4 regions of the Virgibacillus dokdonensis genome follow, and region 4 is predicted to be linked to each of the others. Evidence: predicted binding sites of a transcription regulator. Region 4 holds the regulator's gene; each other region holds the start of a gene.
The links. Region 4 encodes Rex, which represses fermentation and respiration genes when NADH is low (regulators of the CRP and FNR family bind a similar motif). Its sites were predicted from a motif close to TTGTGAAATATTTCACAA; they were not measured.
Positions count from the first base shown of each region.

Region 1: B2C77_RS08025 (L-lactate dehydrogenase) is a predicted target of Rex. The motif match lies at 5,785-5,802, and genes of this name have one in related genera.
Region 2: pflB (formate C-acetyltransferase) is a predicted target of Rex. The motif match lies at 1,546-1,563, and genes of this name have one in related genera.
Region 3: B2C77_RS13630 (hydroxymethylglutaryl-CoA synthase) is a predicted target of Rex. The motif match lies at 2,619-2,636, and genes of this name have one in related genera.

Region 1 covers NZ_LT745763.1:1,386,068-1,393,934, forward strand. Annotated here, with positions in the region: gene B2C77_RS08010 (MepB family protein) at 1-197, shown strand, start outside; gene B2C77_RS08015 (RNA degradosome polyphosphate kinase) at 357-2,513, opposite strand; gene B2C77_RS08020 (Ppx/GppA family phosphatase) at 2,856-4,487, opposite strand; gene B2C77_RS08025 (L-lactate dehydrogenase) at 4,555-5,505, opposite strand; gene B2C77_RS08030 (sterol desaturase family protein) at 6,056-6,670, shown strand; gene B2C77_RS08035 (ATP-binding response regulator) at 6,896-7,867, opposite strand, start outside.
Region 2 covers NZ_LT745763.1:3,741,295-3,749,161, forward strand. Annotated here, with positions in the region: gene B2C77_RS18895 ((Fe-S)-binding protein) at 1-1,028, opposite strand, end outside; gene pflB (formate C-acetyltransferase) at 1,622-3,868, shown strand; gene pflA (pyruvate formate-lyase-activating protein) at 3,943-4,677, shown strand; gene argS (arginine--tRNA ligase) at 4,895-6,559, opposite strand; gene B2C77_RS18915 (YwiB family protein) at 6,556-7,002, opposite strand; gene B2C77_RS18920 (YesL family protein) at 7,227-7,838, opposite strand.
Region 3 covers NZ_LT745763.1:2,573,228-2,581,094, forward strand. Annotated here, with positions in the region: gene B2C77_RS13620 (ABC transporter ATP-binding protein) at 1-242, opposite strand, end outside; gene B2C77_RS13625 (SRPBCC family protein) at 542-994, shown strand; gene B2C77_RS13630 (hydroxymethylglutaryl-CoA synthase) at 1,391-2,572, opposite strand; gene ytvA (YtvA family blue-light photoreceptor) at 3,015-3,797, opposite strand; gene B2C77_RS13640 (antibiotic biosynthesis monooxygenase family protein) at 3,845-4,294, opposite strand; gene B2C77_RS13645 (sirohydrochlorin chelatase) at 4,291-5,004, opposite strand; gene B2C77_RS13650 (TRAP transporter large permease) at 5,529-6,836, opposite strand; gene B2C77_RS13655 (TRAP transporter small permease) at 6,826-7,314, opposite strand; gene B2C77_RS13660 (TRAP transporter substrate-binding protein) at 7,331-7,867, opposite strand, start outside.
Region 4 covers NZ_LT745763.1:472,139-480,005, forward strand. Annotated here, with positions in the region: gene B2C77_RS03985 (FtsW/RodA/SpoVE family cell cycle protein) at 1-1,055, shown strand, start outside; gene B2C77_RS03990 (ABC-F family ATP-binding cassette domain-containing protein) at 1,327-3,255, opposite strand; gene B2C77_RS03995 (redox-sensing transcriptional repressor Rex) at 3,603-4,265, shown strand; gene B2C77_RS04000 (YdiK family protein) at 4,697-4,897, opposite strand; gene B2C77_RS04005 (CPBP family intramembrane glutamic endopeptidase) at 5,031-5,735, opposite strand; gene groES (co-chaperone GroES) at 6,563-6,847, shown strand; gene groL (chaperonin GroEL) at 6,907-7,867, shown strand, end outside.

The DNA.
Region 1 (7,867 bases), 910 kb from region 4:
CGAAATTAGTATTACTTCAAAAAGGCGTGTTGCGTAGTGAAACGTCCAAAGGAAAAATGGCAATGCGAGTTTATCCTTCTTGGGAGCAGGAGCTAAATAGCTCTGCGGAAAAATCTCAAAAATGGCAAATGAAATATTTTATTGATGTTTCAAAAGCAGTGGATATTGCAAGACTAACAGATTTGTATTTCTCTTAAAATGTTAGTAAATTAATTGCTCCGTCACGTATTGTATTTTAAAAAAATTTAGCGGAATGACCGCGACAAGCAACGTAAACAAATATAAAACACTACCACTTAGACATAAATAGCAATCAGAGGGGATAGAATATGTATTCCCTCTGATTGAATTGCTCGTTATTCCTCGTCTTCTTTAACCATGTAAGCTCTTTTGAATAGCTCCATTTGACTATCTATTTTCGGGGCTTCGTCTGCCTTTTCTACATAATGATATATGCCATTTTGATCTTGCATGCGAGCTTTTACATTGTCATTACTTATAATTTGCAATATTTCGTATAATCTTTGTTTTATGTTGCCATCAATAATTGGAAAAAGTAGCTCCACACGTTTCTCCATATTTCTCGTCATCAAATCGGCAGAAGAAAGATACATTTTGCTATTTTGATGATGACGAAAATAATATATGCGAGTATGTTCCAGGAAACGACCTACAATACTAATGACGCGTATATTTTCGCTGACACCTGGTATTTGTGGGCGTAAGCAACAAATACCACGAACGATTAGATCAATGTTAACTCCAGCACAGGAAGCTTCATACATTTTCATAATCAAATCTTTATCCGTTAAAGAATTCATTTTAAAAATAATATATCCATCCCCGTATTTCTTATGGTTCTCCATTTCTATATCTATATCGGACAAAAAATCTGTTTTCATATCAAATGGGGCCATGGATAATTGATGAAACAATGGTTTTTCTGCATAGCCACTTAAGTAATTGAAGAAGTTAGTTGCATCAATACCAAATTCGCGCTTGGACGTAATAATCCCCATATCTGTATAAATTTTAGCGGTTTGATCATTATAATTTCCTGTGCCCAAATGAACAAATTGTTCAATTTGATTATTTCTTCTTCTCACCACGAGTGTAATTTTACTATGTGTTTTTAAATAAGTCATACCGTAAATAACATGACATCCGGCTTTTTCCAATTCCTTTGCCCACTGGACATTATTTTCTTCATCAAAGCGCGCTTTTAATTCAACGAGCACGGTTACTTGCTTTCCTTGTTCTGCAGCTCTTTTTAAACCCTCTATAACAGGTGAATCTCCGCTTACTCTATACAATGTTTGTTTAATTGCTAATACGTCAGGGTCATCAGCTGCATCGGATACAAAATCAACGATTGGTTCGAAGGATTCATAAGGATGGTGAAAAAATAAATCCCGTTCTTTTGCTAGCTCATACAAATCTTCAGAATCTCCCATATCCTGCGGTGGTTGGGGGATTAATGTTTCATACACTAAATGCTCATGCGTAGGTTCAAGGGACTTGTGAAAACTGAATAAAAAGGTCAAATCGATGGGACCATCCATTTCGTACACATCTTTATAATGAATCTCCAATACGGACAACAGAAAATTTAACATGTTAGGGTCATATTGTTTTCGTTTCACTTCTAGTCGAACAGCGGCTCCCCATTTTCGCTTTTTCAATTCTTTTTCAATTTCTTTTAATAAATCTCGAGCTCCTTCTTCATGAATTGTCATATCAGCGTTCCGGGTAATTCGAAATTCTGTTACAGAGATAACTTTATAACCGGCAAATAATTTGTAAATGAAATGGCTAATAATGTCTTCAAGCATAATAAAATAGGTGATGTTAGAATCTGGAATATCTACCTTAATAAAACGTTTTAATACGGAAGGCACTTGAACAATAGCAGTTTTAACAACTTCTTCAAGTTCCACAATATCATTTTTAGCACGTTCATCTTCTAATAATACGGCAAGATTAATGCTTTTATTTGCCAACATAGGGAATGGGCGATAGGCATCCACTGCCATAGGGGTTAACACAGGGAAGACTTGATCATCAAAGTATCGTTCCATGTTTAACTTCATTTGTTGATCGAGGTCATCCATGGTTAGGAATGTAATGTTTTCATCCGCTAACATTGGCAATAGCACATGCTTGAAAGTAGAGGATTGCATGTCAACTAGCTGGTGGTTTTTCTTGGAAATAGCTGCCAGCTGTTCTTTTGGTGTTAAGCCTGCTTTATTTTCAGGTTTGTTAAATCCAGCTTCTACTTGATCTTTTAGTCCTGCAACACGAACCATAAAAAACTCATCTAAATTGGAACTGAATATAGCTAAAAATTTACATCGTTCTAGCAAGGGGTTTCGCTGATCCAACGCTTCTTGTAACACACGCTCATTAAATGCTAGCCAACTAAGTTCGCGGTTGTTATAATATTTAGGATCTCCTAGGCGTTTTCTGTTTTCGCTCAATTGCAATCTCTCCTTACCCCTATACGATTTCTTCATTTTCCATGCTACATTATAAGTATTAAGGACTTGTAAATTTATATTCAAGTTTCTTTAAAGATTTTCGTTTTGCGACGTACGATATTGGAAAAGTTTCAAATAATAGACGTTGTTTTTGGAGCAACAGATGTTAATATCTGTATGAATGTGGGTGAAGTTTTTTGTTGTATTATAGGGTAAGCATAGTTATTAGGGTATAGATTAAGTATAATGATGCGTTCTATCGTCATAAAGACTTGGCGACAAGCCGAGTTTTTCTAAAGTGTAATTAAAACAATCGTGGGAGTATTTCTCCCACGATTGTTTTAACTTGTAAACGATACCTGTCTTCCAATTCATTTATTATTGCTGATAGCAAAAGCAAACGTTAATGTTTCTGTGAAGTGCTTTTTCTAAGTGTTTTTTTTGCTTTTCAACTTGATAGGCTTCTGGCATCCAATCTCTGTCACAGTAAACATGAATAGTAATCACTTCTTCATCAACAAGCATATCCATGTCTTTTACAATATTTCTCTTCGTCGAGTCAAAGCAGTACGCCAGTTTTAGTAGAGCACCTATGGTCTGCAATTTTTTCTTTTCTTCCTTTACAAACCATTCTTTAAACGGTTTCAAATATTGTTTGAATTTATGCTTACTTTTAAAAGAAGCGACAAGTGCAATCTTTAATCGTTCTGTATGCATAAGTCCATCTATGGTTCGATTCGCTAGAAGATAAAAGGTGTGCTGGGAAGAAGACTCTGAATCAATGTACTTGCCAAGGTTGAATACATAGGCACCACGCTTTAATAATTCATAATCGATTTTTCCTACATAACCAAGCCCACTATTGCGTAAGGCGTCAAAAATTTTTGTTGCAATGGTAATAACTTGGTGAACTTGCTTATAATTTATATTAAAATCAACAATTAATTCATTAAAACTCTCTTCACGTACATTTGGAAATTTGGTGATACCGAAATCATGCATAATTTGCTCATAAAATATTCCATCACGTAACCCTTTTCTACTTAGCATGAAACTTGTAGCCCCTGTATGCTCGTATAAAGTATGGAATACTTCAATGGCAGGCAAAATAATGTCTGCTCTGTCTTTACTTAACCCTTCTACTTTTTGTAATTCTTTGAAAGGGAACTTACGTAGGTGATTTTTAACATAGCCCATGTTATTTTCTTGAATCCGATACTGATGTACGCCAGCTAATGGATATTTTTTTAATGCTTGGTCAATTTGAATCATATTCCGGGCACTACCGCCAATACCGATTAAATGGACCTGCTTATTGTATAACCATGGAATGGAAGTGAATTGCTGTTGTAGATAGGTTTTAATCTGTTCCATTTCTCTTTCTGTTGGTACGTCGTGTTCTACAAACATTTGCTTCAGAGTCAAAGCACCAAAAGGCATACTTTTAAAGTAAACTAATTGTCTATCTTTAAAATAAGTAAGTTCTGTACTCCCGCCACCAATATCTATGGTTATACCTTCAGAAACGGTCGTTGAATTGACAACGGCTAAATATCCGTAATAAGCTTCTTCTTCTTCTGAGAGAATTCTTGTATCGTAACCGCTTTCTTGTGCAATTTTTTGTATGATTTCTGCTTTATTTTCAGCTTGCCTAATTGTTGCTGTAGCGACGCATATTATTCCATTTAATTCATATGTATCCGTTACTTCTTTAAAGCTACGTACAATGTTAGCTAGTATTCCCATTCCTTCTTGGTTAAGATAATGATTTTCTTCTAAGTAATTTTTAAGTCTAGCGACTGCCTTTACATTTTCAATTTCCTGAAAGCGGCCGCTCTTTTCTTTAAGATAGATTACGAGACGAATGGTATTCGAACCAATATCAATAATTGCATACTTTTCTTCATTCAATGGGAACACACCTTTTGTCGTTAATGGTTTATTGCGTTCATTATAGCACAAGCTTTCCCATTTTGGATTTACATGAAACATAATTTCTAAATACAGCATCTTTTGTTATGAAACAAGATGCTGTATTGCCACTTCCTAGTCTTGATTTGTCAACTGTTGTAGGTAATTAATAACCTATTCTTCGCATATAATCTCTTAAAACGGTGTTAGAGCGCCTAAATAATTGCTTTTCTTGTTCTGATAAGTTTAGCTCAACAATGTCTTGGATACCATTTCGGCTAATTTTTCCAGGCACGCCAGTAGCGATGTTTGTTTCTTCGTATTCACCGTCTAATATGCAAGAAGCGGGTAAAATTTGTTGGCTATCATTTAATATTTGGGTTGCAAAGTACGCTAACGCATTGCCTATTCCATAATATGTTGTCCCTTTTCGTTTTAAGATTTCAAAACCAACGCGTTTCACTTTTTCTACTGTATCATCTAAATCAAGTTTGGTAGCTAGATGTGGCTTTTCATGCAATATTTCTAATAATGGTTTACCACCAATTGTGCAATGTGACCAAACAGCAAATTGGGAATCACCATGCTCGCCCATTGTATAAGCTTGTATACTCCGAACATCAATATCAAGTAACTGTGCTAGATATGATTTGAGGCGGGAAGAGTCGATCGATGTACCTGTTCCAATCACTTGATGACGTGGTAGGCCAGATAATTGCCAGATGTGATATGTAATAATATCCACAGGGTTTGTAGCAATTAAAAAAATGCCATTAAACCCAGTTTTCATTATTCCGGGAATGGTATCATTCATTATTTGCGTTCCGGTTTCCAATGTATCGAGTCGAGTTTGATTCTCATTTGGTGGAGGGCCAGCACTAACAATAATAATGTCCACATCAGCTGTATCTTGAATAGAACCTGTATAAACTTTCGTCCGTGAAGGAAGAAAATCCATACAATGAATGAGGTCTAGTGATTCACCAACTGCTTTTTCTTGTTTCATATCGATCAATAGCAATTCGTCGCAAATCCCTTGGTTTATAAGGGCATATGCCGTACTTGAACCGACAAAGCCAGTTCCTAAAATAGCAACTTTACGTAATGGTTTGTTCATCAGACCATCTCCTATACATAGTTTTCAATACGGATTTCACCATAAGAATTGGCGAAAGCCAAGTTTATCTAATAAAATATAGTTTCGGCTCTTTACTGCACTAGTAGCAAGTAAATAGATTTTTTAATAAAGAAAGCTTATTCACATAGTTAAGAAGCAAAATAATTGTGTCACTAAAAAATGCTTCAGTAAATGCTATTCTTCTACAAACGGAAAAGTATAGTTAATAAATGGAAATGATTAAGTTTGATTATATAAGTAATCTACTATAATCGCAAATTGTGGAACTATTAAAAAGGTTTACTGAAAAATCCGAGATGTAAGAGGCTATAAAAACTTTTACTTCAAAGTGGTGCTATATACATCTAGAAAGGAGGTAATTCATCCCAATCTTTAGCCTTTCATCTAACAATCAGTGGAGGGTGAAAAGCATTGATTTTTTAAGGAGCGAGAATGTATATGAGAATCGACAAACAAAAAAATAGGTGATAAAATATAGAAAAGTCAGAATAAAAACACAAAGTTGTTTAATGAAGCTTTAAGGGGGAAAATGATGAAGAAATATGGCAGGGAATTTATTACGTTTCCAGACGTGACAGTAATGGTTATTATTTTTGCGGTAATGTTAGGGTTTACTATTCCGAATTTATACGATTGGAGGGTTTGGGCTGCAATTGGTGTAGGTATGATGACATATGCAATTAGTGAATACATGATACACCGGTTTTTATTTCATATTAAAAAACCGAAGAATCCATTTTTATTAAAATTAATTAAGCGCTTACATTATGATCACCACGTTGATCCTGATAATGTAAAATTGCTTTTCTTGCCACTCTGGTTTAGTTTCCCTAACTTTATAATTTTAGTAGGGATTTGCTATGCTATTACTGGCAATTTGAATTTGACAATGGGCTTTGCAACAGGTGTCATCGGGTATTTTTTGTATTACGAATGGAAGCATTTTGTAGCTCACAAGCCAATTCAACCAGTAACAAAAATGGGGAAACAAATTAAAAAATCACATCTTTGGCACCATTATAAAAACGAAAATTACTGGTTTGGTGTGACGCATCGTGCGGTTGATAAAACAATGGGAACATATCGTGACCATAAAGAAGTAGAAAAAAGTGATACAGCAAGGGATTTAGAAAAGCGCGCATAACAACGAGAGCTATTTTTAAAGTTTACAGAGAAGAGCGATTTCTACAGCTATTGAAATTAAACTAATGCAGAAAATGGGTCAGAAAAGCTTATAATAATTATCTATGAAAATAGTAAGTAGAGAAACTCTTCCATAGTCTATGTAGTTGTCACTCTTTAAGGTTATACAACGTCATTAATAAATGAAAAGGACTCAAAACATAGGTTTAAGTCCTGTTACAGTAAGTTAGGAGAAAGGTATTTCCATGATGACTGTAGTGCCTTCGTCTGGCTCGCTAATTATGATTAATCCTTTACCAAACATCTGTTTAAAACGGCGATTTGTATTTGCTAACCCGATCCCTTTACTTTTACTACTTGAATCTTCTAGCAACCTTTCGATCTTATCCTCTCTCATGCCAACACCGTCATCAATAATAGCTATTTCATAATGGGTTTCAAGTTCGGTGATTCGAATAATGATCTTCCCACCATCAATTCGTTGTAAAACGCCATGTTTTACTGCGTTCTCAACAATTGGTTGAATTGAAAGAGGTAAAATTTGAAAATTGCTATCTTCTGTAATTTCCCATTCAATTTTTAACCTATCACCGAATCGCTCTTGTTCGATATAAAGATAAGAACGGGTAAGTTTTAGCTCATCTTCAACATGGATAAGTGTCTGTGTATTATGAATGCCAAAGCTTAATCGTAAATAATTTCCAAATTCATGAAGCAAAGCAACCATTCTTGATGTATCAATGGAACCTAAGGAAGCAATCGTATTTAATGTGTTGAACAAAAAATGTGGTTGAATTTGAGCTTGAAGCCAAGCAGCTTCCGTTTTTAACTGATCATTAATCGATTTTTTTAAATCAGTTAAAGCGCGAACTCTAGCACGTAACTCTAAAATTTGTGCTGGTTTAGCTATATAATCATTTGCTCCTGCTAAAAATCCTGCATAAATATCCTCAAACTGTTGCCGTGCAGTTAATAATAGGATTGGTAGCTCTGATAGGCTGTATCGTTGTCTTACTTTTTGCGTTAATTCATACCCAGACATGTTTGGCATCATCACATCACAAATGATAAGATCAAATTTGCCAATTTCGATGCATTGTAATGCTGTTTCTCCACTATACGCTGTTGCCACTTCATAATCGGTAGATAAGATATTATATAATACTTTAAGGTTTACAGAGTCATCGTCAATAATAAG
Region 2 (7,867 bases), 3.3 Mb from region 4:
TTTGCAGTGGCTTGATTGCCCGTAGTGTTGGCAAATGCATAGGCTGGGACCCATGGCGACTTTCCAGTAATTGCTGCGCCTTTTTCTGTTAAATGATCTCGTACTTTAATCATAATATCCATTGGCGATAGCATTTTCCCTGTACCTGCAGCAGGACAAACATCTGTACATCTACCGCATTCTACACATGCATAAAAATCAATCATTTGATGCTGTTCAAAATCTTCCACTTTCCCAACACCGAATGCGATCTCTTCTTCCTCTTGATCTTCGTCCATATCAAAATCAATTTTCTTTAACTTACCTGGTACACGCTTACTTAAAAACACATTAATTGGTGCAGCAATTAAATGGGCATGCTTGGATTGTGGGACGTAAACAAGGAACACAAGGATTGTGATCGTATGAATCCACCAAGCGACATAAAATAATACCATAGCAGCAGTAGATGACAACCAAGAAAACGCCATCGCAATGACACTTGCAACGGGCTCCGTCCACGTTACATCATGACCGTGCCATAATAATGCCATTCCATTTCCAAATAACACAGAGATCATTAATGTACCAATAAACAATAAAACTAAACCTGCCTTAAACCCGCGTTTAAGACGGACAAGTTTTTCAATATAACGGCGATAAAAAGCCCATATCACCGCTACAAGAATCATTAATGTTACTAATTCCTGAAAAAATACAAACCCTGGATAAAGCGGCCCAAAAGGTAAGTGGTTTCCAGGTGATAAACCCTTAATAAACATGTCCATCGCACCAAATTGTACGAGAATAAATCCATAAAACATCATGACATGAATAATGCCAGATTTTTTATCCTTTAAAAGTTTCGACTGACCAAAAACAATTTTCCCTATTCTTCTGAATCGCTCTTTAAACTCCCCATCAAACTCTGACTTTTTCCCTAAACGAATATAAGCCACCCGTGTAGCTACGACTTTTGCAAATAAGTACACCCCATAAATCGTAATGACGGTAAACGCAATGGCATTTACTAACAAAAATGTATTCACTTCACTCACTCCCCCTTATCATGCAGTAGAACAATTTGAATAGGTGCACAACTCTCCCTTGACAACGATTTCATTTTTCAGAAAAATGGTTTGTTTTTAAATCTTATATTTACTACTATAAATATGAATGATCATTCAGTCAACTGTTTTTCTACTATATTTTCTCTTTTAAATAAGAAAGAATAAAGTTTTTTACATCTTTCTGTGAACAAGTATTATAAGTCCCGACATCTTTTTTGGGGTAACAATGAAAGGATTCTTATCTAACTTGTAACAGAATTAATACAGTCCAAGTATCATGGATAAAACAAATTCATATATTATAAAAACTTGGATTGTAGCGAAATCTGTAGTTTTTCTTATACTATAATCGGTTAAATTTTTTACTTTCTTACTAATAGGATAAAAGTGACGTTCTCCTAGTTCATATTATACGGTTTTCAAAACCATATTTTTACATGTAAACGTATTCTTTGTGAATACTTATAAAGAGAGGTAAATGTCATAAAAAAATCACATGTGATTACTTTCACAATATGATATTTTTGTTATACTATTAATAGAAGCTTTAAATTTATGAAGGAGGTAGTTCTATGACTACTACTACTTTATCCCCTTGGAGAACTTTCCGTAGTGGGAAATGGGAACAAGACGTTAATGTTAGAGACTTTATTATACGCAACTTTACTGGCTACGAAGGTGATGAACAATTTCTAGCTAAACCTACACAAAACACTTTAGATCTTTGGAAACAAGTAACAGAACTTACTGCAAAAGAACGCGAAGCTGGTGGCGTATTAGATATGGATACAAAAATCCCTTCTACCATTACGTCACATGGTCCTGGATATCTTGATAAAGATAAAGAAACCATTGTCGGCGTTCAAACAGATAAACCATTTAAACGTGGTTTAATGCCATTTGGTGGTATTCGCATGGCGAAAAATTCATGTGAAGCATATGGCTATGAGTTAGATAAAGAAACGGAGCACATTTTTACGGAATATCGCAAAACACATAACCAAGGCGTATTTGACGCTTACACTCCAGATATGAGAAAAGCACGTAAAGCTGGTATCATCACAGGTTTGCCTGACGCTTATGGACGTGGTCGAATTATCGGTGACTACCGTCGTGTTGCACTATATGGTGTAGACTTCTTAATTAAGAAAAAACAAGAAGAACTTACATTGTTAGAAAACGACGGTGTTATGACTGAAGATATCATTAAACAACGTGAAGAGCATAATGAACAAATAAGAGCATTGCACGAATTAAAACAGTTAGCAGAAAGCTATGGATTTGATATTTCTAAACCAGCTACAAATGCGCAAGAAGCTATTCAATGGGTATACTTGGCTTATTTAGCTGCGATTAAAGAACAAAATGGTGCCGCAATGAGTTTAGGGCGTGTATCTACATTCCTAGACATTTATATTGATCGCGACCTACAAGAAGGTCACCTAACAGAAGAACAAGCACAAGAACTTATTGACCATTTTGTTATGAAATTGCGTTTAGTGAAATTCGCTCGTACTCCAGAATATAATGAATTATTTAGCGGGGACCCTACTTGGGTAACAGAATCCATTGGTGGTGTAAGCTTACAAGGTGAGCCGCTTGTTACAAAGAGCTCATTCCGTTTCTTACACACATTAACGAACTTGGGACCTGCTCCGGAGCCTAACTTAACGATTCTTTGGTCTACAAAATTACCAGAAGCGTTTAAAAAATATTGTGCTAAAATGTCCATTGAATCAAGCTCCATCCAATATGAAAATGACGATTTAATGCGTAAACATTACGGTGATGACTACGGTATCGCTTGTTGTGTAAGTGCGATGGAAATCGGTAAACAAATGCAATTCTTTGGCGCACGCGCTAACTTAGCTAAGGCTTTACTTTATGCGATTAATGGTGGCGTAGATGAAAAATTCAAAATGCAAGTAGCACCACCACTTCGTCCGATTACTTCTGATGTGTTAGACTTTGAAGAAGTTATGGAACGTTACGATGTCATCTTAGATTGGTTAGCTAAGCTATACATGAATACATTAAACGTCATTCACTTCATGCATGATAAATATGCGTATGAACGTATTGAAATGGCACTACACGACAAAGACGTTCTTCGTACAATGGCAGGAGGTATTGCTGGACTAAGCGTTGTTGCAGATAGCCTAAGTGCTATTAAACACGCAAAAGTTCATGTTATTCGTGATGAAGACGGCTTAGCAGTAGATTATCGTATTGAAGGGGACTTCCCTAAATATGGTAACAACAATGATGAAGTGGATTCCATAGCTGTAGACGTTGTGAATAGATTTATGAATAAGTTCCGTCAACACGAAACATACCGTAATGCTGTACCAACATTATCTATCTTAACAATTACTTCAAACGTTGTTTACGGTAAGAAAACAGGTAACACACCAGACGGACGTCGTGCTGGTGAGCCATTTGCACCAGGTGCTAACCCACTTCATGGTCGTGATCAATCTGGAGCACTTGCATCCTTGAACAGTGTTGCTAAAATACCTTATGAAAACTCATTAGACGGTATTTCTAATACAACAAGCTTTGTTCCAAAAGCACTAGGTAAAACAGAAGATGAACGTACGAGCAACTTAGTATCCATTCTTGATGGCTATGCAAGCAAAGAAGGACATCACTTAAACATTAACGTATTTGACCGTGAAACGTTAGAAGATGCCATGGAGCATCCAGAACTATACCCACAATTAACGATTCGTGTTAGTGGATATGCAGTAAACTTCATTAAACTTACTAAAGAGCAACAGCTCGATGTTATTAACCGTACATTCCATAAAGGATTGTAAGCATAATTGTAACTTAATTTTGTTAGGGAGGGCATTTATCCTGCCCTTCCGCCTTAAAGAAGGGGGCTTTACCAATGATCGGAAGAATTCACTCGATAGAAACATGCGGCACAGTAGACGGACCAGGTTTGCGTTATGTCATCTTTTTACAAGGCTGTCTGCTTCGATGTCAATTTTGCCATAACCCCGACACGTGGGACGTAAAAGGCGGGGTTGAGAAAAGTGTAGCCGAAATCATCACAGACCTAAAAGACTACCTCCCATACATTAAGAGCAGTGGAGGAATTACGGTTAGTGGCGGAGAACCATTATTACAAATTGATTTTCTGCTGGAGCTGTTTAAGGAATGCAAAAAATTAGGCGTCCACACGGCAATTGATACATCAGCTGGATGTTTTCGGGAAAGCCCTACCTTTTTAAGGAAAGTGGAGGAATTATTAAGTGTTACAGATCTTGTACTCTTAGATATTAAGCATTTAGATAATGATTTACACAAACAGCTTACAGGGATGCCTAACGCGCATATCTTGAAATTTGCGGAACTATTAGCCGAGAAAAATACACCTGTTTGGATTCGCCGTGTTCTTATTCCAGAAAGAACAAATGACCCAGACGAATTAGCAAGGCTAAATGATTTCATTAAAAATATGGGTAATGTACAAAAAGTTGAAGTACTTCCGTATCATAAGATGGGAATTTATAAATGGGAACATTTAAATTTAGAATACCCACTTGCTGGTGTCGAACCACCTACAGAAGAAGAAGTGAAGCGCGCTAAAGAAATACTTTCTATTCCCGCTGAATCGTAGAATCGTTAGTCGAAATCATCACAAAGACGAGACTAGGCTAGCAAAACGAAAAATGCATATAAAAACATAATTAAAACGAAGACTTTTCGCCATAGAGGGCTGGCGATAAAGTCTTCGTTTTTCTATACGGACAGAGCTTTCTTTTCTTTTAAAAAGCGATGGTTGTTTATAACCGAAACCTTAACATGCTATATTTCCAATAAGGTAACGTTGAAAACTACATTTTCTCTGGCGCCGTTACACCTAACACGCGTAAACCATTCGCCAATGTAATTTTGACAGCTTGCATGAAAGCAATACGCGCTTTCGTTCTTTCGAGATGATCCATATCTAATACTTTTTCCGCATTATAAAAACTGTGTAGCAAGGACGCCAAGTCAAACACATACTGAGTTACTTTATGTGGTGTCTGCATTTGAGCTGCATCAGCGATAACTTGCGGAAAGGCAGCTAATTTTTTTAACAAATCGGTTTCTTTTTCAGCGGTTAAAAGCGAAACATCGGCATCACTATCAACAGGGAGTCCTTTCGCTTCTGCTTGCTTTAACATCGTACAAATTCTTGCATGTGCATATTGCACATAAAAAACAGGGTTATCATTCGATTCAGATCGGGCAAGATCCATATCAAAATCAAGCTGTGAATCATTGGAACGCATTACAAAATAATAGCGAACCGCATCTACCCCGACTTCTTCTATAAGCTCTCTTAATGCTACAGCTTGACCAGTACGTTTGCTCATCCGCACCTTTTCGCCATCCGCAAATAAATTTACCATTTGCACGATTTTTACGGAAAACTTTTCAGCGGGATAGCCTAACGCTTGAATCGCAGCACGCATCCGCGGGATATAACCATGATGATCGGCGCCCCAAACGTTAATAATTTGATCAAACCCACGATCCAATTTATTCTTATGATACGCAATATCCGGGGTTAAATAAGTATAAGTACCATCTTGTTTAATTAAAACGCGATCTTTATCATCGCCAAATTCCGTACTACGGAACCATGTAGCACCATCTTTTTCGTACGTGTAGGTGGCTATTTTTTCTAGTGTCTTTCCAATTTTATTTTCCTTATAAAGGGAGCGCTCAGAAAACCACGAGTCAAAATGAACTTTGAATGCTTGTAAATCTTCTTTAATTTTACCCAGTTCATAACTTAACCCATATTCTTTAAAGAAAGCTAAACGTTCTTCCCTATCTTTTTGTACCCACTGTTCTCCATATTCTTCCCTTAATTGTTTACCAATTTCCGTAATATCTTCACCAAAATAGCCGTCTTCAGGCATGGGTACGTCTTGACCTAATGCCTGCAAATAGCGCGCTTCTATAGACAAGGCTAAATTATCGATTTGATTCCCAGCATCATTAATATAGTATTCTCGTTCAACCCGATAACCAGCAGCATCGAATACGTTACATAAGACATCTCCGAAAGCCGCGCCTCTTGCATGACCTAAATGCAAATCACCCGTTGGATTCACAGAGACAAACTCCACTTGTACACGCTCATTATTACCAGCTCGTGATCTTCCATAGGCTTCTCCCTCTTGTAAAATATTTGGAACAATCGAGCCTAGAAAATCCTCTTTCATAAAAAAGTTAATAAAGCCTGGCCCTGCAATTTCTACCTTTTCAACAGATGCCTTCACTCTATCAAACACGTTTACTAATTCTTCCGCAATTTGACGTGGCGCTTTTTTTGCAACACGTGCTAGTTGCATAGCAATATTTGTCGCAAAATCCCCATGCCTTTTATCTTTTGGTTTTTCAAGCACCATTTCCGGTATTTCTTCTTCACTTGCAAGACCCGCTCGCAAGACGGCATCCCTAATTTGTTGTTTCAATGTCTCTTCTGTTTGCTCTAATACATTCATGCCATGTCCTCCTCTTTTATAACTAAGTCGAGCGTTTGCTGTCTCGCATCTTGTCCATTTAGTTTGAGATCATAAACAATTTGCAGGTTGCCATTCTTTGTTGACGATAACGGTTCATAGACAATAGCTGTCGTATAAGTTTCCATATGTATATTACCATAAGGATGCTTTAGTACATTCTCTGTCGTTTGATTCATATGGAATTGCTGATTCATGGTAACATTACCCGAACGCTTCAAGTTTACCTTTTCACGTTGAATTGTAATCATGTTTTTTACAACAGACGCATCCTCTAATACTTCTTCAAACGTCAGCACGTCTATATTTCCTTTTTGATAAAGCGTACCAGTCTGTTTGCTTTCGTGAAATTCTTTTTGTCCATTGTCATTAATCGTCGTATAAAGTTCAATCCATACAGCTGTTTGTTGCTTATTATTCGACATACCTGACTCCTCCATTCATTTCGTTCCAGATGGAGATTTACTTTATAAATCATAATAGAATAGTGTATTCTTGTGTATTCTATTATAACAAAGATTATTTATCAAGCGGTGAAAGAAGGAATAGAAGACATGACAATCTTATGAAATAACAACTATTTAAACAAGAAGTGTGAATCTCTATATAACTTAATTAGCTAGTTGTATAACTTCTCTTACAAAGAATGTCATGCTTGCTCATACTTTGAAAACGTTTGCTGCGCTCCCCATGTTACAATATAAGCAAACACACTCCCACCAAAGAAAAATAGTAAAGCTGGAATGGTTAGGTAGATAAAATAAAACAAACCGCTAGTAACCCCCATTAAGAATACAGTTAAGAGTGGATGGCCTATGCCAATAACAAAAGCCCACTTTATATATTCCAACGATCTCAACTTAAAATGTGCAAAAATCGGAAAAATATAAAGGAGTATAATCATATACACTAAAAACAGACCGATAACTCCAAAACTAGCAATAAGATAGGCAATATGCCCTTGAGAACGAAGGATTTGAAACTCGATCGTCATCAAATAGCCAATTCCTAAAATAACGTATCCTAATACATTTATTTTGCTAAACTCTTTTCGATATGACCTCCAAAAGGTTGAAAATATTGGTATATCTGTTTCCTTATTCATCCACTTTCTAACAACCGAAAACATAGCAGCAGTAGCAGGTAAAATTCCGAATACAAGTAATCCAGCAACTGAAAATATGATCCATAAAAAATTTAAATAGGCGAACCTAGTAACCCACACCGAGAAATGATAATAGCCTGCTATAAACCCACTCATTGTAGTCCTCCCCTTTCGTTCAAATAATT
Region 3 (7,867 bases), 2.1 Mb from region 4:
AACATAATATTCGGAGGAAATTGCTCTGGTACATACCCTATCCGGATATGCTTACGTTGAATGGTTCCACTTGACGGAAGTGTAATTCCTGCTAAAATTCGTAGTAAAGTGCTCTTACCTGATCCATTAGCGCCAATAATTGCTACTGTTTTCTGTTGATAAAAAGTAAAGTTTAGGTTCTGTAAAATACGTTTTTTATTTATGTTTTTTGACATATTTTTACCTTGCATCAATATGGACAACAAACCACCCCTCTTTAAAAATACCTATTCTAACGAAGTAATACATTACTGTGCTCATTAGCATGTGTTTTACTTTGATCACACTTTTATTTGACACCTGCGATAAGGAATATTTTGGATTATATATGTATTTATTATATCCATAGTTGCTTTTACTTTCAAAATCTTTTTACCTATTTGTCTTTTTTGGTGGTTAAATAGATTTTTTTTGTGGTATAACATATAAGTGTTATGAATTAGAGCAGTCTGTGTTACAAAGAAAAAGTAAAATTTCACTTTATTCTAAGGAGGATGCATGTATGCCTAGCGGAACAAAGGAAATGACTCTTCAAGCGCCAATTGCACAAGTATGGGATTTTGTTAGCGATATGAACCATTGGGCTCCGTTAGTACCTGGCTATATTGATCATGAGATTATAAACGATACGGAGTCCACATGGAAATTTAAAGGGGATCTCGGTATTGTTCAAAAAAAAGTACAACTAAAAGTACTTATAACAAAGTGGGAAAAACCTGAAAAAGTAACTTTTAATTTAAAAGGAATAAGTGAGAAATTCACTGGTAGTGGTTACTTTCATGCTTTAGCAATAAATTCAGATACAACAAAAATGACGGGCCATCTAGACATGAAAGCTGAGGGGATAATGGGACCAGTTATTAATCCAGTTTTAAAATCCTTTCTACCTAAGATGACTACAGAATTAACGGAAGCAATTGCCCAAGAAATAACAAACAGCAAAAGTCATTCTTAATCTACATTGGAAGAACAAAGAGCGGGTCGCACATTTAGAAACGTAGCGAATGAAATGAATCAACGGGGATAAAGGATTTACGGTAAGGTGACGAACCGATGATGACTTATCTTGTTACGAAGCTTTTATGGGAAAAAGGGAGTTTTTCTTATATTATAAACCTTTCATTTTTATACCTTCTATAAGACATAAGCAAATACAATAAAGCCCAAATTTTTCATATCCTTCTTATAGCGAAAATAAAAGCTGAACAATTCTTATCATTGTTCAGCTTGCTTACATAAGGGAATCTTCAACCCTTGGAGGTTTTCTTTTACCCAAACACGAATTGTGTTTAGTAGCCCAAAGGTATGACGGAAGGCCCTGTCGGCAATTTGAGTTACCTTACCTCTTTTATTACATTTTCACTGCAAGGCTATTTACATAATGGCGTTTATGCTCACTAACCCCGGAAAGTTTAATCTTTGCAGGATCATTTTGATCATCCAGTTGATAAGCAGTTCCATCTTTTGGCAACGTCGCTGCAAATATTCGTTCGTACTCCTCTACACTTACTTCTGTTCTAGAAGAAAGTAATTTCTGATGTTGCTCTGCATGCAAATGTTCTTGATAACCAGGTTGTAAAATACCCGCAAAAAATTCTCCTACTGCTCCAGATCCATAACTAAACAACCCAATCCTGTCACCAGCACGTAGATTATTTTGATGCTCAATTAAAGACAGAAAGCTCAAATACAAAGAGCCAGTATAAATATTTCCGACATTTTTATTGTATATTTTACTATGTTCCAAGTTTTCTAACAGACGTTCTTTGTCTACTTCCGTTCCTTGGTCATAAATCATTCTTAGAGCTTTTAAACCCATTTTCGTATATGGGAGATGGTAGCAAATGGCAGAAAAATCGCCAATTCCCAAGCCTGTCTTTTGTTGATAAGCTTCCCATATTTTCTCAAAAAAAGACAAATACATTTCATTTGATAATTTTCCATCTACTTGAGCATATTCAGAGTATACAGGTCGCCAAAAATCCATTACATCTTCTGTTAAATAGGCAGATGGCTCCTCTATTGCCATAATTTTAGGGTTCTTACTCATTACTATGGCTACTGCACCTGCACCTTGTGTCGCCTCTCCACCAGTTCGTAGTCCATATCTGGCAATATCTGAGGCCAATACTAGAACTTTGCTGTTTGGATGTAAAGCAATGTGAGCTTTAGCCATTTGAATCCCAGCTGTTGCTCCGAAACAAGCCTGCTTTACTTCCACGGTTCTTGTTTGCGGTTGGAGATCTAATAAATGGTGAACATATACTCCTGCTGCTTTAGAATGATCTACACCTGTTTCTGTACCAAATATTACAAAGTCAATAGCTTGTCTATCTGATTCATCAATAATTTCCAAGGCAGCATTAGCAGCCAACGTAACAGCATCCTGGGTAAGTGGTGCGATAGCCATTTTTTCTTGACCAATACCAATGGTGAATTTGGCTGGATCTACGTCCCTAGCTTTTGCCAAATCATTCATATCTACATATAAATGCGGCGTGTAAAATCCTATTTTATCTATTCCTATTTTCATAATAAGCTCCTAGCTCCTTTACTACATACTAGATGAAATATCCATTAAGTGACTATTTTCACAATTAATCTAAAAAATTAACCATAGTATATCATAATATAATCTAGTCTTAAACACAAATAACGGCGCTTCCAATTTTTTTATTTAATTGAATTATCGCCCACAAGATTCCTCTATGAATTTGGAAAGGAAATAAAAAAGGGAAAGAGGAAAACATCTATCTAATGGGCAAATGTGCTCCATGAATTTTAGTGCCATAAAATTCTCTGCGCTAAGCGTTATTTCCTCTTCTACTGTATACATTGGATCTAATCCGTATTACGCCCTGTAAGTTCGAAAATCTCTCGATACAACTCTGGCATCATAACGATACTTGGCCCTAAATCGAATTGATAACCATCTTGTTCAATCCGATGCATTTTCCCAATTGAATAATTAATATCTACTTAATTTTATCTATGTAATTTAAAGCCATTTTAACATTTTTAAATGTATTCATATCTTTAAACGTATCTTGAATAATCACCGTTTTCAGAGCCATATCTGGGCGAAAACCAACAAATAATAATTCTTTGCCCATTAATGAAATAAATTGATGAACTTTTAGAAGACGTGACACAGTATATGTATCCACTTCATATAGCCCAGATAAATCAATAATGATATATCCCTCATTAGCCTGCTCCATATACGTAGATATATTAGACATGAGCGTTTCCATTCGCTGATCATTCATATTACCGATAAGAGGTAAGACTGCGACATCATCTCTAATGGGTACAATAGGCGTGGAAAGTTTATCGATCTCCTGCAAACTCATTTGTAATAGACGTTCACTTTCTTTTAATTCTGTAACATCTTTTTGGACGCCAACGAAATAATATTTTTTCTCCTCTTCCACCCACATCGGATCAATCGAAAGCTCATTCCAAAAACCAGTCCCATCTTTTCTATAGTTATATAGCTGTAGCGAAATGGATTCCTTTGTCCAAATTGCAGTCCGTATTCTATCCATACTATAAGATTCCGTAGCTTCACCTTGCAAGAATCGACAATTCTTACCTATAACTTCATTTTCTTCATATCCTGTTAATTCAGTAAAACCTTTATTTACAAAAATAATTGGATTATCTTCTATATTTGGATCAGTTATAATTAAGCCGACTCTTGTATAATTTAATGCCTTTTCAAATAAATGCAATTTATCATGTCGTTGCTTCTTCATTCAAATGATTCCTCTTTCCTGCAAAATTATCTTGTATAAGACAGACTTTATCTATGGCTTGCTTGATACAAATAATGATATGGTTTTCCTTTAAGTACGCCTTGCTCTTGGTCAATTCCTTTTTGCGTATTTCTATTTTTATGCGCATGCTGGTACGCAGTAGATGCTTGCCAATTTCGGAAATCTTCCTCCGTTTGCCATTGTGTTAGAACAATATATATATCATCTTGTAAAGGACGTAAAACGCGAATTGCGATAAAGCCTTGTTCGTTTTCTATCATTCTAGGGCGATGCAAAAAACGTTCTTCAAAGCGCTGCCTTTTTTCATTATAAACACCAATATAATTTAACACAGTAACAGCCTCTTCACACAAATTATTGGATTGATCAATGATTTCATAGGTATTTACCTGTTCTGAAACAATTTGAACTTGGTTCCCTTCTTCAATAATAGTTAATGGTTCTCCCCCATGATTCCTTTGAATCTTCAATTTCACTTTTCAACATCCTCCCTTAAACTTTTTAACTTCAACAAAACATAATTCTGCAACGACTTATCAAAATAGACAGGCGGCAACAGCCTTGCTTTTGGATAGCCTAACACCTTGTCTTTAAACTGCTCGTAAACTGCCCCTTTTCCAAATGTTAGTGGCAATATATAAAACAACTCATAACGGAAAGAAAATTGTTCTAAAACATGTTGCCCTTCGCCAAATAAGAACAGAGACGAGGATGGTCGGGAATATTGTTGTTCCAAAAGAGTCGTCAACTGTTCAAGTGCATCATTTGCACGAGTGTCATGAGCTGACCCATGTGCCGCAATAATAACTGGTTGATTATAAACCGAATATAAACGCTCAACCACATAGGTTAAAAATAAATCGTCTTCGCAAAGTGGTGGGAGCAATACTGTATTTTTATTTATTTCTTGTTCGTATGCTTCAATAACCCCTTTTACATCCTTGTTATAATGCTTCCCTCTTAAGAAAAGCAATGGAAAAATGTAAACACGTCCGTATAAGCTATCCCGTTGTTGCATAATTTGATTTATAGTAGGCTCTGCTTGCTCAATATAACATCCAATAAAGCGCGCATTTCCATCATCCCAAGCCTGTAAATTTAAATGATCAACAAAGTTTAAAAACGCTTGATTCTTATCATCATCCTTAGATCCATGATAGACAATCACAACTACATCTTTATCCATCAAGAAGCCCCTTTACGTTTATGCATTTTTTAGAGAAAAAATCAGTTTCACAGCAAAGTTTTTATGAAGGAAAAAACGTTCTTAATAGGAAGAAAAGATGTTTATTTCCCTATAGCGGGAAAGATTCTTCCAGTGCTGCTAAAATCTACATTAACAATATCACATTCTTATGCATGATAACAGTTTACCAACCCGACTATCATTATTAAAACTTCTATTGCTTGAACAAATGTTCATGTACAAAATAGTAGATGAATAAATAACTAATAAAGCTTTTGTCATTCTCCTCCATGTATTTAAAAACACACAACATGGTAGTATTCTCATCCTTCAACGTCGGCTTCCCTTGTTCGTAAAAATGCAGCACCGTCATAAAACCAATGAGTATGGTTTGTTTTCAAATCAAAAAGAGCTCTTATTATGATAAAGCTCTTTAAAAACAGACTTATTACCACATCTTTATGGCGAATTTCTTATACTATAAACCATAAACCTTTTACAATCCTATAATACAAGCAAAGGTTTCATCTCATTAAACTGGGCAAAATTGTAACAAAAGAAGGAAATATAATGAGTAACAAAATGCAAATAATCATGCCGACTATCATTGGTATAGCTCCCTTAAATATAGTTTGTACAGGTATATTAGGAGCGACGCCTTTAATTACAAAAATACTAATTCCCAGTGGAGGGGTTAAAGAACCAATATTAATTGCCATTACCATTATAATTCCAAACCAAACACCATTAAATCCTAGCTCCAAGATTATTGGATAAACAATTGGGATGGTAAGTACAATCAGAGATAACCCTTCAATAAAACATCCAAGCAAAAACAATGCTAGTAAAATACCAATAAGAATGATATAGTGATTTAATTCTAAACGACTGACAAGATAGGTTAATTCTACAGGAAGTCTACTTATCGTCAAAAACTGACTAAACAATGTAGCTCCAATCAGAATAAAGAAAATATAAGCTGTTAATTTTACAGATTCGTGAAAAGCCAGTTTTAGACGGTGCCAATTCATTTTTCTAGAAAGCAAGGAAAAAAACAAAGCACTGATAGCTCCTACTCCAGCAGCTTCTGTGGGGGTGAATATTCCTAAGTATATTCCTCCAATACTAATCAAAAAAAGCGCTGCAAAGGGCCACATGCGTATTAGCGTGGTCATTTTTTCCGTTGTTAAAGCGCTTCCTTCTTCTCTAGCAGGGGCTAACGTAGGGTCTCTACGCACAAGAAAAACTACAATCAATATAAATAGGAGCAATTGAATCATTCCTGGAATAATACCAGCAATAAGCAGTTCTCCAATAGGTTCTCTCGTTTGAATGCCGTATAAAATCAAAATCACACTTGGAGGAATAAGAATGCCTAAAGTTCCTCCTGCTGCCACACATGCTGTAGACAAGCTTGGCTTATAACGATATTTTTCCATTTCAGGTAAAGTGATTTTCGATACGGTAGCAGTTGTAGCATTTAAAGAGCCTGATATGGCTGAAAAAATAGCTGCAGAACAAATTGTTGCCATGGCTAAGCCACCTTTCCAATGACCAATCCAGCTATCGACAGCTTTGTATAAATCTTTCCCCATGCCTGTATAAGAAAGAATCATACCCATCAAGATAAATAATGGAATAACGCTTAAAGAGTATGAACTTGCTGTATCAAAAGGCGTTCTACCTAATTGAGAAAACGCCACATCCCAACCACGAATAAGTGTTGTTCCGCTTAGAGCAATTATAATTAAAGCGATGCCTACAGGTATTTTTAATAACAACAGGACAACTAATCCAATAATTCCTATCATTCCTATCATTTCAGGAGTCATTTATGAACACCCCCTTATGCATATAACGTATAGCGTGTAGCAGGGCTGATAATGCGAATAAACTTAATCCAATAACAGCTACCCAAGCAATAGGATAAAGAGGAATAGTAAGATCTCCGGTGGTTGTATTGGCATTGTATAGACGAATTGCGTATTCGCTAGTACTCCATCCTATTAAAACCATTAAAATAAAGGTGAGGATATGAATGATGGCATGTAAAACCAATTGCATTCGCTTTGGAAACCGTTCGAAAACAAAGTCTATGGAAATATGTTCTTCTTTTACATGTGTATAAGCAATGCTTAAAAATATCACCATTGATAAACCAAGTTCCGTAAAATCAACGGTACCTAATATAGGTTTATTCCACATCCACCTTGATAAAACATCTATGGTAATACATATAGCCATCATAAACAAAATACATTGAGCTAGCCTATGAGAGAATCTTGCAAGTTGTTCTATCCATCTTTTCAATTGTACATCACCTCTTTTAACGTAACTCTTCTTTAAGTTCTAAAGCTCGACGGTAAATTTCCCTGCCTGGATATCCTTCTTTTTCCATTTCTTCTATCCATGTCTCAAATACAGGTTTTAAGGCTGCGTTCCATTCACCTATTTGATTTTTATCTACCTCATACACTTTCGCACCGCTCTCTTCCGCTAGATTTCTCCCTTTTCTCCCATCTTGATCAAAAACTTGGCCGCTTTTTATCGCTGCTTCTAAACCAGTGGATTCGTGTATCATTGATTTTTCCGATTTTGAAAACTGTTCATACTTGTGTTTGTTCATGACAGCAAAAAAAGGCGTTGTTGAAAAGTTTCCTATAGTAATATAGTTTGTTACTTCATGAAGGTTGTAATTATATAAAGCTTCTAACGGAATCATTGCTCCATCAATGACGCCTCGCTCCATAGATTCATACACATCTCCCATTGGCATAGATACAGGGACGGCACCTAGCGCTTCTAATATTTCATTTGCTAATGGAGAAGGTGATCGAATACGTAACCCCTTTACATCCTCTGG
Region 4 (7,867 bases):
ACTTTATGCTGCAGCAAGCAGTTTGGTTTACGGTCGGAATTGGTATCGTTGCAGCTATACAATACTTAGATATGGAGCAAATATATAAAGCAAGTGGATACATTTATGCATTTGGTGTATTCGTACTCTTGGTGTTACTAATTAGCCCAGAAAGTATTGCACCATATACAAATGGAGCAAAAAGTTGGTTTAATTTAAGGGTTGCTACAATACAACCTTCCGAATTTACAAAAATAACGACCATCATTTATATGGCTACAGTTATTCAAAAGCATAAAGAAAAATTTATTAAACCAAGCATTAAATCCGATATTAAACTGCTTATTAAAATTTTGGCCGTGGTAGCTGTACCTGTGGCACTAATTATGAAGCAACCTGATTTTGGAACGTCAATGGTTTATTTATTTATAGCTGGGGTTATCATTATCCTTTCAGGTATTCATTGGAAAATACTAACGACATTAATTGTGAGTATCACTTCTGTTGCTGGAGCTACGCTAGCTTTTATTGTAAAATTTCCTGATTTAGCAAAGCAGCTAGTCGGCGAGGGACAAAAATATCAAATAGATCGCATACTAACTTGGTTTGATCCATCTCAACAAGCAAGTGATGCAAATTGGCATTTTAATCAAGCTTTTATGGCACTCGGGTCTGGTCAATTGTTTGGTAAAGGAATGGGGAGTCAGGAAGTGTCGTTTCCCGAAGCGCAAACGGATTTTATTTTCTCCATCATCGGGGAGAGTTTCGGCTTCGTTGGCGGCGCACTTGTGATCTTTTTATACTTTATCTTTTTATATAAATTAGTAATGATTGGCTTATCTATTTATAGCCACTCCCCGTTTTCCGCTTATATTTGTTTTGGGTTTATGAGTTTATTGCTTGTTCACGTCTTTCAAAATATTGGTATGGCGCTAGGTATTATGCCGGTAACAGGAATACCGCTACTTTTTATAAGTTATGGAGGTAGTTCTGTAATGGCTTCTATGCTTGGTTTTGGAGTTATTTATCGGATAGCTGTGGAAAACTCTATTCAAAATGATTATTTATTTAAATAGAACATGTGGATAAATTAAATGGTTTGGGTTATCCACATGTGTATAAAGGAAACCTCTGATAGTAGGAGTTTTCCCACTTTATTTAATCGTTTAAAGTTGTGAAATCCATGATATATCCTAAGATGGTACTTTTTTCTGATAAGTGGTGCTTCGAACTCAACAGGATTTTCTATAGTATTAGAAAAACTTGGCTTATCGCTAATTCTTTATGGCTTTCTTATAATATAATATAAAATAAAACTTACCCACATGACTTAGTCATGTGGGTAAGTTAATCTTCTAGTAAGTCTGCCCATTCTTCCATGAAGAGGTTCACTTTTTGTTTACGGCGATTGACTTCTTCTGACAATTCTAATGCTTTTTCATGGTCTTGAAAGATTTCTGGTAACTCCATCTGACTTTCTAGCTGCTCTATATCGTTTTCTAACTGTTCAATTTCAGTTTCAAGTTCTTCAATTCGTCTTTTTTTCTTTCTTTGCTCGCGCTGTAATTGCTTATCGCGTTCAAAATGGCGTTTTCTTTCTGAAGCGGGAGCTTGTTCACTTTGATTGGATGATTCGTTTAATCGTTTTAATTCAGCTTCCTCCGCTTTTTTTTCTAAATAATAATCGTAATCGCCAAGGTAAATGGTTGTTTTCACCTTTTGCATTTCAACTACTTGATCAGCAATCTTATTAATAAAGTAACGGTCATGAGAAACGAATAAAATCGTACCAGGAAAATCTATTAAGGCAGCTTCGAGTACTTCTTTACTATCAATATCTAAATGGTTGGTTGGTTCATCAAGAATTAGAAAATTAGCTTGTTGCATCATTAATTTTGCTAAAGCCAGGCGTGCTTTCTCACCGCCACTTAATGCATTTACAGGCTTTAATACATCTTCACCAGAAAACAAGAAATTACCGAGAACAGTCCGAATATCTTTTTCATTTGTGGTTGGATAGTCATCCCATAATTCCATTAACACGGTTTTAGAAGAGTTTAAGTTTGCTTGTTCTTGGTCATAGTAGCCGATTTGTACGTTTGTTCCGAGCTGTACAGTCCCTTGGATCGCTTTTAATTTTCCCAACACAATTTTTAGTAGCGTCGTTTTCCCAACTCCGTTTGGACCAACTAGAGCCACGCTTTCTCCGCGATTGATTTGCAAATGTACATTTTGGAATAAATTTTCTTCTTCATTCGGATATCGAAATAATAAATTATCTATTTTCAACACATCGTTGCCACTCCGGCGGCTTACTTGAAACGAGAAAGAAGCAGAGGCTTCATCCCCTAATGGTTTGTCTATTTTATCCATTTTATCTAGTTGTTTCCTTCTGCTTTGTGCTCGTTTTGTAGTTGAAGCTCGTACAATATTACGTTGAATAAAGTCTTCCATTTTCTTGATTTCAGTCTGTTGCTTTTCGTATTCTTTCCACTCTCTTTCGAAATCAAGCGCTTTTTGCTCTAAATACTTGCTATATGTTCCGACATAACGCTTTGTTTGATGGCGAGCTATTTCATACACAATAGATACCGTTTTATCTAGAAAGTAACGATCGTGGGAAACGACTACTATCGCACCAGGATAACTATTTATGTAGCTTTCTAGCCAATTTAACGTTGCAATATCTAAATGGTTGGTCGGTTCATCTAAAATGAGTAATTGTGGTTTTTTTAATAGCAGCTTTCCTAATGAAAGTCGTGTTTTTTGACCGCCGCTTAGCGTTTGAATAGGTGTATCATAGTCAAACAAATGAAAATTCAACCCTGTTAATACCGCTTTTATATCCGCTTCATATGTATATCCGCCATTTTGTTCATAAGCGTGACGTAAACGGTCATAATCATGCAATAGTTTTTCATAGGCTTCAGAAGTATAACTTGTTGCCTGTTCCATCTTTTCTTCAATTATTCGCAGTTGTTTTTCTTGTTTCGTTAATTCAGGGAAAACAGTAAGCATCTCCTGCCAAATTGTTTTTTCAGACTCTAGTGCAGTATGTTGAGCTAGGTAACCCAAAGTAAGGTCTTTAGGCATAAATAATTCACCTTGGTCATAACTTAGTTCCCCTGCCATTATTTTTAATAATGTTGATTTTCCGGAGCCATTTCTTCCCACGATAGCTATTCGATCATGGTCTTTTACTTCTAGCTTTATATTTGATAAAATTTCATCAGCACCAAATGATTTTGAAAGACCGTTCATTTGCATTCGTATCATAATATACCCCCATCTCTCTTCTAGTGTATCTTACTTTCCTAAAATCAATCAATACAATTGTGAACTAAGTCACGACTTATTTCCAGTTTTCTGCTAAAATAAAAGAGAGTTAGTAATTAAAACCAAATCCCCCGAATGATTCTAGGTTAGGAAAGTTGGATCAAAAGTATTGATGCAGTTTTAACTCGAAATCTATATCAAGAGGAAAGGATACTTTTTTAGTCGCTTTATTATGTAAGCGATACACAATAGGTTACGAAAAATTTTTAACTGTAAAGTCAAGAAATTGGTAACAGCATGCTGTAGAAAATTAAAATATAATAGTTGAAGTGGAGGATGATAAAATGATGGAGCAAAATAAAATACCTCAAGCGACTGCTAAAAGATTACCTTTATATTATCGATTCATAAATAATTTAAATCATCAAGGGAAAAAGCGTGTTTCTTCTAAAGAATTAAGTGATGCGGTAAAAGTAGATTCAGCTACCATTCGCCGAGATTTTTCCTATTTTGGCGCTCTAGGTAAAAAAGGGTACGGTTATAATGTGGAGTATTTGCTTGAATTTTTTCGGAAAACATTAGATCAAGATGAAACAACAGAGGTTGCACTAATAGGCGTTGGGAATTTAGGTACTGCATTTTTACATTATAATTTTATGAAGAATAATAATATTGCGATTAAAATGGCATTTGATAGTAACCCTGAAAAAGTCGGCACGATGGTTAGTGATGTACCTGTTTATCATATAGAGGAATTAGAGGATAGATTGGGTGATATTAAAGTGGCCATATTGACTATTCCTGGAAGTGAGGCACAACCTATGGCTGATCATTTGGTTAATAGGGGAGTGGAAGGGATACTCAATTTCACGCCAGCAAGAATAACTGTACCAAAGCATATCCGCGTACATCATATCGATCTAGCTGTGGAGTTACAAGCATTAGTTTATTTCTTAAAACATTATCCTCTAATTACAGAGGATGAAGAAGAGGAAGTACCCATGGATTGAGGTAGTTCAAGTGTAAAAGAGGAAAACACGCAAAAAATGATGGCTTCCTGAAGGGGAGACATCATTTTTTGTACTTATAGGAAAGTATAAAAGCTTCAAGGTTTATAGTGTGTAAGAAAAATGACAGCGTTTTTTCACCATAAGACTAGGTGGCAAGCCAAGTTTTTCTAACATTATAGAAAAGGATAAAGTATCAGATAAACAAGCTCTTTACAAGATACGGGAGTGCTGATATACATAATGAGCCTTCGTGCATGTCGGGGCTTCACCTTCCCCTGTACAAAAAAGCTGTCATCAGCTAAAGTTCCAATATCTATCTACTTTAATTCCTTCCTCACTAGCTCATAATGGATAAACAAATAAAATTAAAAATCATATTGCTTCATTCTTAAGCGTTTGAAATGTTAATAGAGCGTATCGAATTGTGAATCTTATGTTTTATTGTTGCGTTTTTGTCGAATATGAATGGCGATTAAGCGGATGCCTACACCTGTCTCCAGTGTGGCGAATAATGCTAACACCATTGTTGTTATATTCCACATTGTTTCGTCTACACTTAAAATAGCAACATAAGTGAAAAATGCTCCCATAATAAGGTAGATAATTCCCATTGTTTTGGGAGAAATCTTCATATTTTAAGCCTCCAACCAAAGCCTATTTTTCATACTACATGTAAGTAGAACGTTTACCATAAAGATTTGGTAACGTTTTTTATTAAATCCTATAAGTTAATGGTAGCATAGACGTGCGCGTATGCAAGGTAACTTATGATAAAAGGACGGTTTGTAGCTCGTTTAGTTGCTTTTCTATCTCTGCAGGATCAAGATTGTATTGCGCAATAACAACTAGTCCATTCATAGCCATGTGAGCAAATATGGGTACGATAATTCGTTTCGTTTCCACATACAAGTAAGCAAATACAAGCCCCATTGTTCCGTAAACTAAAATATGTTGTGGTTCGCCATGAATAATCGCGAAAAGAGCCGCAGATATGAGCGCTGCAATAAAGAAATTCGTTCGTTTATATAGATTTCCAAATATAATTTTGCGAAAAATAATTTCTTCTAAAATAGGAGCAGTCAAAACTGGAATAATTACAAACAAAGGAACAGCACGAGCCATTGCCATTATTCCTTGTGTATTTTCTGAACCGGGTTCGATTCCTAGAAGCATTATCTGAATGAAATTTGCGATGCCTTGGCTAAATATAGCCATAAATGTACCTAAAATAGACCAAGTAATGATACCCCAAATTGATGCACCGTCGCGCTGTTGTAATCCTTGTTTCAAGTCGGGTCGCATTAATAGTAGTACAACAATAAGACCTAATAGAAAACTAATTACCCCTCCATAAATGGATGCCTCTAATTTGGAAACAGGAAATGCGGTATAGACGATACTCCCAGTTAATATAACCGAAAATTGTGTAATAATGTAGCTAATAATAACCCACCAATATCTTTTTGGCAACGTACAACGACTCCTTTTCTTGTACTAAAAGTTTAAAGGTTTAAGTAGAAGGAAAACCACGGCTTCCGCTAAAAAGAACTGGCGGTAAGCCCAGTTTTTCTAATACTAGGATCGTAGAGGATTTTTTGGTTTATAGTGTAAAAGCAACGACGGTGCTTTTTCGCCATAAAGATTTTTTTTCCTCAATGATCCTATACATTTCTATTTTTATCTTTACGTATATTATTTTAAGTTTTTCGTATGAGAAAAATGATATTCTCCGTAAAAAATGGCTTCATGTTCAATAATAAATGATCTGCCCGTATCATATATTCCCTTTATGTCACGTGTGGGGGAATAGATATACTTCATGTAAATTCATTCATAAAGTGTCCCCATATCTTTATTAGGTCAGGAAAAACTGTATTTCAATGAATCAAATTTTCTTGGAAATACAAGAGGGATGGAGAAAACCTTATTGTTAGAACCGTATTTTAACGCATGAGAAATAATACGTATTTTGAAGTATTTATATTTGAATTATCACAATGAGTAACGATAACATAGAATGTACATGTTATTTTATCATATATTCGTAATTTCTATATAACAGAAAGATTGATGATGTATGAATTCTCTTGCTCTCTTATGTGTATGTTATTTTACACTGTAAGAAAACAATAGCTTTTGCCATACAGATTAGGCGAAAAGCCAAGTTTTTCTAAAAAATTATGCTTTCCTACTTGCAATTTTCTCCGGAATTATTTATTATAATAATTGGAATTAGCACTCACTTGATTCGAGTGCTAATAAAAATATAAGAATAGAATTAAGGAGGCTTTCTACACATGATTAAACCACTAGGAGATCGCGTTGTTATCGAGCTTGTTGAACAAGAAGAAAAAACTGCAAGCGGTATCGTACTTCCTGACTCTGCACAGGAGAAACCACAGGAAGGTACAGTAGTTGCAGTTGGTTCTGGGCGTGTAACAGAAAAAAATGAAAAGGTTGCCTTAGAAGTGGCTGAAGGAGACCGTATCATCTTTTCAAAATTTGCCGGTACGGAAGTGAAATACGAAGGCAAAGAATACTTAATTCTTCGTGAAAATGACATCCTGGCTGTAGTAAGCTAATCTCGATATAAGAATAGATAAATAATAGGTAACTTGAACAATAAAAGGAGGATTTATCGATGGCTAAAGAAATTAAGTTTAGTGAAGAAGCACGTCGCGCAATGCTACGTGGTGTAGATACATTAGCGGATGCGGTAAAAGTTACATTAGGACCTAAAGGACGTAACGTTGTATTAGATAAAAAATTCGGTTCACCGCTTATTACGAATGATGGTGTTACGATTGCAAAAGAAATTGAGCTTGAAGATCAGTTTGAAAATATGGGTGCACAACTCGTATCTGAAGTTGCTTCTAAAACAAATGATGTTGCTGGTGACGGTACAACCACAGCAACTGTACTCGCTCAATCCATGATTCGTGAAGGGTTGAAAAACGTTGCTTCTGGAGCTAACCCTGTTGGTGTTCGTCGTGGAATCGAAAAGGCTGTTGAAGTAGCAGTAAATGAACTAAAAACGATTTCCAAGCCAATCGAAAGCAAAGAATCTATCGCTCAAGTAGCAGCAGTTTCTTCTGATGATGCAGAAGTAGGTAACCTTATTTCTGAAGCAATGGAACGTGTTGGTAACGATGGTGTTATTACCATTGAAGAATCAAAAGGTTTTAACACAGAGTTAGAAGTAGTAGAAGGTATGCAATTTGACCGTGGATATGCTTCTCCATACATGGTAACAGACCAAGACAAAATGGAAGCTGTTTTAGAAGATCCATACATTCTAATTACAGATAAGAAAATCGGTAACATTCAAGAAGTATTGCCTGTACTAGAGCAAGTTGTTCAGCAAGGTAAACCTTTATTGATGATCGCTGAAGATGTAGAAGGCGAAGCGTTAGCTACACTTGTTGTTAACAAATTACGTGGTACATTTAACGCAGTAGCTGTTAAAGCTCCTGGGTTCGGTGACCGTCGTAAAGCAATGCTTGAAGATATTGCTACACTAACGGGCGCTGAAGTTATTACAGAAGACCTTGGTCTAGATCTTAAGAGCGCTACAATGGATCAACTAGGTCGTGCTGCTAAAG